2 linked regions of the Microbulbifer sp. GL-2 genome follow. The protein of the gene in region 2 interacts with the protein of the main gene of each other region in a pairwise test. Links are inferred from orthologs where the notes say so. Each region holds a gene or a part of one and is shown on either strand. Other genes may lie near its edges.

The links. Proteins that work in one complex are often made in the same cells at the same time.
Region 1: the proteins of GL2_RS05510 (region 2) and mrdA interact in binary tests that used the Escherichia coli proteins (3 or more experiments, as listed by UniProt). The link is inferred for Microbulbifer sp. GL-2 from one-to-one orthologs.

The regions. Positions count from the first base shown.
Region 1 is NZ_AP019807.1:2,513,061-2,516,246, reverse strand. What follows is about bases 6-2,918. They hold mrdA (penicillin-binding protein 2), read right to left. Parts: upstream 2,452-2,918; coding sequence 559-2,451; downstream 6-558. Other genes in these bases: rlmH (23S rRNA (pseudouridine(1915)-N(3))-methyltransferase RlmH), read right to left, coding at 2,574-2,918; rodA (rod shape-determining protein RodA), read right to left, coding at 6-566. In the rest of the region: more of rodA, read right to left, coding at 1-5; more of rlmH, read right to left, coding at 2,919-3,050; rsfS (ribosome silencing factor), read right to left, coding at 3,056-3,186. UniProt on the Escherichia coli protein: Catalyzes cross-linking of the peptidoglycan cell wall. Responsible for the determination of the rod shape of the cell. Is probably required for lateral peptidoglycan synthesis and maintenance of the correct diameter during lateral and centripetal growth.
Region 2 is NZ_AP019807.1:1,281,640-1,285,127, reverse strand. Bases 261-3,475 are described here. They hold GL2_RS05510 (penicillin-binding protein 1A), read right to left. Parts: upstream 3,122-3,475; coding sequence 461-3,121; downstream 261-460. Other genes in these bases: GL2_RS05505 (pilus assembly protein PilM), read left to right, coding at 3,269-3,475; GL2_RS05515 (chemotaxis protein CheW), read left to right, coding at 261-337. Outside these bases: more of GL2_RS05515, read left to right, coding at 1-260; more of GL2_RS05505, read left to right, coding at 3,476-3,488. UniProt on the Escherichia coli protein: Cell wall formation. Synthesis of cross-linked peptidoglycan from the lipid intermediates.

The sequences.
Region 1 (3,186 bases), 1.2 Mb from region 2 along the record:
AGATAAAGTGCAAATAATCCAGAGGCCGCAATCAGAATCGAAGTACCCAGATCAGGCTGACGTACAATCAATGCAGCGGGTATCGCCACTATGGCCAGAGCGCCCAAAACAGTCATCAACGACGGCGGTTGCGCGCGCTGATGCAGGAAGGCAGCCACCATCATTGGCACTCCCAGCTTCATCACTTCAGAGGGCTGGAAGCGAAAACCGGCAATCTCGAGCCAGCGCTGGGCACCCTTGGCGCCAGTGCCAAAAAGCAGTACCCCCACCAGTAGGGCACAACCTCCCAGGTAAGCCCAGGGCGACCAGCGCCGGAAAAAATCCAAGGGAACCTGAGCGACAATAAACATGCCCATAAACGCCAGGCACATAAAAATCGATTGTCGCCGCACATAATTCATATCGCCACCAGAAGCACTGAATAGTACTCCCAAACCTACCGAGGCCAGCACCAACAAAAGCACTAGCAGTGGTACATCGATATGCAGGCGGCGGGCCAGGCTCACCGGTTTTCTGAGACTGCCGTGTGCATCGGACAGTCGGTGGGAAAAATCGCGGCTACCCATTGCCCGCCCCCTCAGTAAAACTCACATCCCGAGCCGTCTTCACCTGTGTCTCGGTGCGTGGCACCCACTCGGCAAACAACTCCCGCGCCACCGGTGCGGCCACCGCACCGCCGGCCTCTCCATTCTCCACCAGGACTGCCACTGCGATACTCGGCTTATCCACAGGTGCGAAAGCTACGAACAAGGCGTGGTCCCGGTGGCGCTCCTGCAACGCTTCAGAATCGTAGCGCGCGCCTTGAGCAATGCCGACCACTTGAGCCGTACCCGACTTGCCGGCAACACGAAAATCCAGATCTTTGCCTGCCCGTTTCCCGGTACCGAAGCTGCGATTGACCACAGCCTCCATCCCCTCGAATACCAGATCCCAGTTGCCAGGGTGGGCTTCCAGGTTATGCAGTATTTCCGCTGGCTGCTCGACACCGTTGATAGTTTTCACCATCTGTGGGCGGTAGTGAGTACCGCGATTGGCAATGGTGGCGGTCATCACCGCCAACTGCAGTGGGGTAGCCAACACAAAACCCTGCCCCAACACCGTATTCAGGCTGTCCCCGGGGAACCAGGGCATCCCCCGTGCGCCGCGCTTCCAATCCCGCGAAGGGAAAAGGCCGGAGCGCTCCATCGGCAGATCGATGCCGGTTTTGGAGCCCAGGCCGAAGTGGGCGGCCATGTCATGCATGCCATCAATATCCCAGCGGTGCGCCATATCCCAGAAATAAACATCGCAGCTCTGTGCCATTGCGTGGATCAGGTCGACCTTTTCTCCGTGACCCCAGCGAATATGGTCGCGGTATATCCGCGGATCATTTGGCAGCTTGTAGAAGCCCGGATCCTTGATTTTGGTCTCGCGGGTGATAAGTCCCGCCTCGAGGCCACCAAGGCTCATCAACGGCTTCAGGGTCGAGCCGGGAGGGTATTGGCCCTGCACGGCGCGGTTAAACAAGGGGACGTCGAGAGAATCACTGAGGGCGCGATAGTCAGCAAAGCTGATTCCGGTCACAAACAAATTGGGATCAAAAGAAGGTTTACTTACAAAGGCCAGTACCCCCCCGGTATTTACATCAATAGCGACCACCGCACCGCGGCGATCACCAAGAGCATCGGAGGCCACCTGCTGCAAGCGCGCATCCAGGTGTAGGGTCAGGGCGGCGCCAGGCTTGGGGTCCTGGCGCTCCAATACGCGTAACACGCGCCCGCGCGCATTGATCTCCACATTTTCATAACCCACCTCACCCAGCAGGGTCTTTTCGTAGGAACGCTCCAGCCCCACTTTGCCAATACTGTTGGTACCGCGGTAAAGGCGCACATCCTCTTGGGTGAAGTTGCTCAAATCGCGGTCGCTGATGCGTCCCACGTAACCAACACTGTGAGCGAATAAATCCCCCAGCGCATAATGACGCACCAATTCTGCCTGCACGGAAACACCGGGCATACGAAATTGATTGACACTGATACGCGCAATTTCCTCTTCACTCAAACGAAAACGCAGAGGCACCGGCTCAAACGGTCGCGGGCGTTTCATACGCTTGCGGAATTTGGCCACATCGCTGTCATCGAGGCGGATCAGGTGACCGATCAATTCCAATGTGGCATCGAGGTCCCGCACACGTTCACGCACGATGGATAGGTTATAGCTGGCGCGGTTATCCGCTAGCAACAGGCCGTTGCGATCGTAAACCAGTCCCCGGGTAGGCGCGACAGAGCGAACCTGGATGCGGTTTTCATCGGACTGGGTCCGGTAATCATCGTAATTAACAACCTGCAGGTTGTAAAAACGTGCGACCAAAACACCCAACAGCACAATCACACCGACGATAGCCACTAACATACGATTGCGAAATAACCGCTGTTCCGTGTGTGGATCCTTGAGGTGGTGGTCGTGAGGCATTGGAATTTATTTGAATGATTTTGACTGGCGCGCGAAAAGTCTAATCGCCCTACATTACCACAGGGCGCGTACGGAGAGAGAACCCCAGTTGGCAAATCTCCCCGCAATTCATCGCAAACGTTTTACTTGTGGTAGGGGTGTCCTGCCAGCAGTGTCCAGGCGCGGTAAATCTGCTCGGCCAAAACTACCCGCACCAGGGGGTGTGGCAGGGTTAGCGGTGACAGGGACCAACGCTGGCGTGCCTTGCCCAGGCACTCCTGGGAAAGACCGTCGGGACCGCCAATCAGTAGGCTGACGTTCCCGCCCAACAATTGCCAGTCGCGCAGCTGACCTGAAAGCTGTTCCGTACTCCAGGGCTTGCCCATCACATCCAGAGCCACTACATGATCACGTGGGCCGAGAGTTGTGAGCATCGCTTCGCCCTCTTTCCTGCGCGCTTTCTCGATCAGCGCAGCAGAGCTTTTCTGGCCGCGCTGCCCCAAAGGGATTTCCACCATTTCCAAGGCAATTTCGCGGGGCAAGCGCTTGGCATATTCTGCGTAGCCTTCCTGCACCCATCCCGGCATTTTTCCCCCGGCGGCGAGAATACGGATCTTCACCTTACTCAGCCCTGGTGCGGATCGCTGCCATCGGCCCCATCGCGGGTATTCGGCGTCATGGACCAGAGTTTTTCCAAGTCATAGAAGTTGCGCACATCTGCCTGCATCACATGTACCACCAGATCACCATAATCTA
Region 2 (3,488 bases):
CCCTGAGTGGTACCTCGGAGACCTGATTTGGCGTGAACTGAGGTTGCCACTGTTGTCTTTTGATGTGATGCGCGGTGAGGCTCTTGGGGGAACTTCTGAGAATGGACGTATCGCAGTACTCAGTTCTGGTAACCCCGATGGCGATCTGCCGTATTTTGCCCTTATCCTCCAAGGTACACCGCGCCTGGTACGGGTGACCCCAGAGGAGCTGGCACTGCGTGAGCAGACGCTGAATCCTGGTGAGTTGATGCACGTTGCACTGTCTGGTGAGGAAGCTGTTATTCCCGATCTGCAGGGATTAGAGCGGGCTTGCCTCAAGTACCGAGAGTTCGATTGAGGCTCGCTCAAGAGTAAAGGCCGCGATTTTTAGCATGGAGCTAAGACAAAAAGGAAAAGGGGCCAAGTGGCCCCTTTTTTTGAAGTATTAAATTACTCCTGGACGTTGCTGGAGTGGTCGTTACTAAAACAGTTCCTCCGGTAGGGATTCGCTTGGCTGTTCCTGCCCTGGCATATCCATATCATCGTCGGTATATCTGTTGCGGTAGGGGTTATAGACCTCACGGCTGGGTACTCGGTTAGTACGGAAAATCTCAAACATTCCGCCATAAGAGGTGCGCAGTCCATTCTTGGGGTTGATACGCACGGTTACTATGTCGTCTGGCTGGGGCAGGTGGCGTTCCGGTAATCCCTCTAGGGCCGCAGTCATAAACTCAATCCAGATTGGCAATGCCGCAGAACCGCCGTATTCATTCTTGCCCAGTTCGCCGTAGGAATCGAAACCGACCCAGGCACTGGTGGCCAAATGGGGGCTATAGCCAGAGAACCAGGCATCGCGTGGACCATTGGTGGTACCGGTTTTACCAGCGATATCGCCGCGTTTCATGGCGCGGGCGCGACGTCCGGTGCCTTTCTTGATTACATCCTTAAGGATGGAGTCCATGATGTAAGCTGTCTCAGATGACATGGCGCGGGGCGCAAGGGGGCGAGCCTGGGTTTTTGACGGGTCAATAGGACCAACAGGCAGTACGTGCAGTTCGGCGGGCTCCTCCCCTTGATCCGGCCCTTCTTCGTCCTGCTGCAGTGCAGCAAGGTCTACGGGCTCCCGGTTAAAATTCTGAGGCTCGCTACCGGGTTCAGGACAATCGTTACACACAGTAAGCGGCAGGGCTTGGTAGAGCACCTCGCCGTTAACATCGAGTACCCGATCGACCAAGTAGGGTTCAACCCGGTAACCGCCATTAGCGAAGGCGGCGTAGCCGCGTACCATCTCCAACGGGGTCAGGGCCGAGCTGCCCAAGGCTATAGTCAAATTGCGTGCCAGCTTACTGCGATCAAAGCCGAAGCCTTCGACGAAGCCGAGGGCATAGTCCAACCCCAGCGCCTGTAGCAAACGAATAGAAACCATGTTGCGTGATTTGTACAGGGCCATACGCAAACGGGTGGGGCCGAGGAAGGTGCCGCCATCGTTTTCGGGACGCCAAACATCCTGAAGGTTGGTTTCTTCAAAAATGATTGGCGCGTCATTGATCATGCTGGCCGCGGTGTAGCCGCGTTCAATAGCCGATGCGTAGATGAAGGGCTTGAAGCTCGAGCCTGGCTGGCGAGCCGCTTGTGTCACGCGGTTAAAGTGACTCTGGCGGAAGTCATAGCCGCCGACCAGAGCACGTATGGCGCCGTCTTCAGGTGCAATGGAAACCAGTGCTCCTTGAGCCGCTGGCACCTGGGCCAGCTCCCACTCTTCAGTAACTTGAGGCTCCTGGGGATTCAGGTTTTCCTCTTCAGGTTCCGCAAAGGGGTCTGGCTGAGCTACTTCCTCAGCAGCGCTCAGTACCTGGTTACTATTCTCGCTGTCCTCCGTATTTCCAACCTCCACACGACGCAGCCGCACAACATCGCCAGGGGCGAACATTTTGTCTGCGGCTTTTAACAATGGCCCACGGGCACTTTCAGAGATATATGGGCGTATGGATTTAAGACCGTTTTCCCAGGGGACTTCAACTACTCGGCGGTTGCGCAATTGAACTTGCAACAGCTTCGGCTCTACCGCCGTTACTACTCCCGGCTCCAGACCGCCCAATACCGGTATCTCATTGAGTAAGTCGATAAGTTGGTCGCTGTCGTGTAGCAGCTCTGGAGGTAGGCGCTGCTCTGGGCCGCGGTAGCCGTGGCGGGCGTCGTAGGTTTCCAGACCATGTTGTAAGGCCTTACGTGCTTGGTCCTGCAGGCGACTGTCAACGGTGGTAATGACCTGGTAGCCATCGGTATAGGCGTTGTCACCAAACAGCTCTACCGCTTCTTTACGGGCCATCTCGGCAATGTAGGGGGCGTCCAAATCCAGGTCGCGGCTGTGATAGCTGGACGTTACCGGAGCGGTGATGGAATGTTTATATTCGTCTTGGTCGATATAGTCCAGGTCGAGCATCCGCTTCAGTATCCAGTTGCGGCGTACTAGAGCCCTGGTTGGGTTGGCAATGGGATTGAAGGTGGAGGGAGCCTTGGGCAAGCCAGCCATCATGGCCCACTGTGCCAGGTTCAGCTCCTTGATATCACGGCCATAGTACACATGGGCTGCGGCCTGGAAGCCATAGGCGCGGTTACCTAAGAAGATCTTGTTGATATAAAGGGCGAGAATTTCGTCTTTACTGAGTTCGCGCTCAATCTGTAAGGACAACAGGATTTCATTGAACTTGCGTACAAATCGTTGCTCTCTGCTCAAGAAAAAATTACGCGCCACCTGCATGGTCAGAGTGCTGCCGCCCGATTGGATGGAGCCGGTTCGTATCAGTTGCGAGGCCGCGCGCATTAACCCCTTGATAGAGACGCCATTGTGGGAATAAAAGCTTGCGTCTTCGGCGGCCAATACTGCTTTGATAAACGGTTCCGGGGTCTGTTCAATGGTGATAGGGTTGCGCCGTTTCTCCCCGAACTCGCCAATCAGCTTCATGTCCTGTGAGTAAACACGCAGGGGGGTCTGCAGACGTATGTCCCGTAGGCTCTCAACGGAGGGCAGCCCGGGCTTCAGATAGAGATAAATACTGGCGAAAGTCATGGCTGCGCCGGCTGTTCCGGCCAGGCAGAGCCAGAGCAGTGCTAGTAGACGATTTCGGGCTTTTACGGTCATGAAACTGCTTCTGTGTACTTCATCTTTATGAGTCGGTGAATAATTATACGAATATTGTGCGCTATTACCTATGCAAATGCTGGTTGAAGCGGTAATTTAAAGTGCTATAACATCAAACTTTCATAACCCACGGAAAAGATAAGAAAAATGGGAATTTTCCCTTTTTTGGACAAAGGCCCTAAGGCCATGCTGGGACTCGATATTAGCTCGACCGCAGTGAAGTTGCTGGAGCTAAGTCGCAATGGCAATAAATATCGTGTCGAAAGTTATGCCGTGGAACCCCTGCCACCCAATGCGGTGGTGGACAAGAACATCAATGATGTCGGTGCCACAGCTGAGGCTATTCGTAAGGTGGTACGCCGATCTA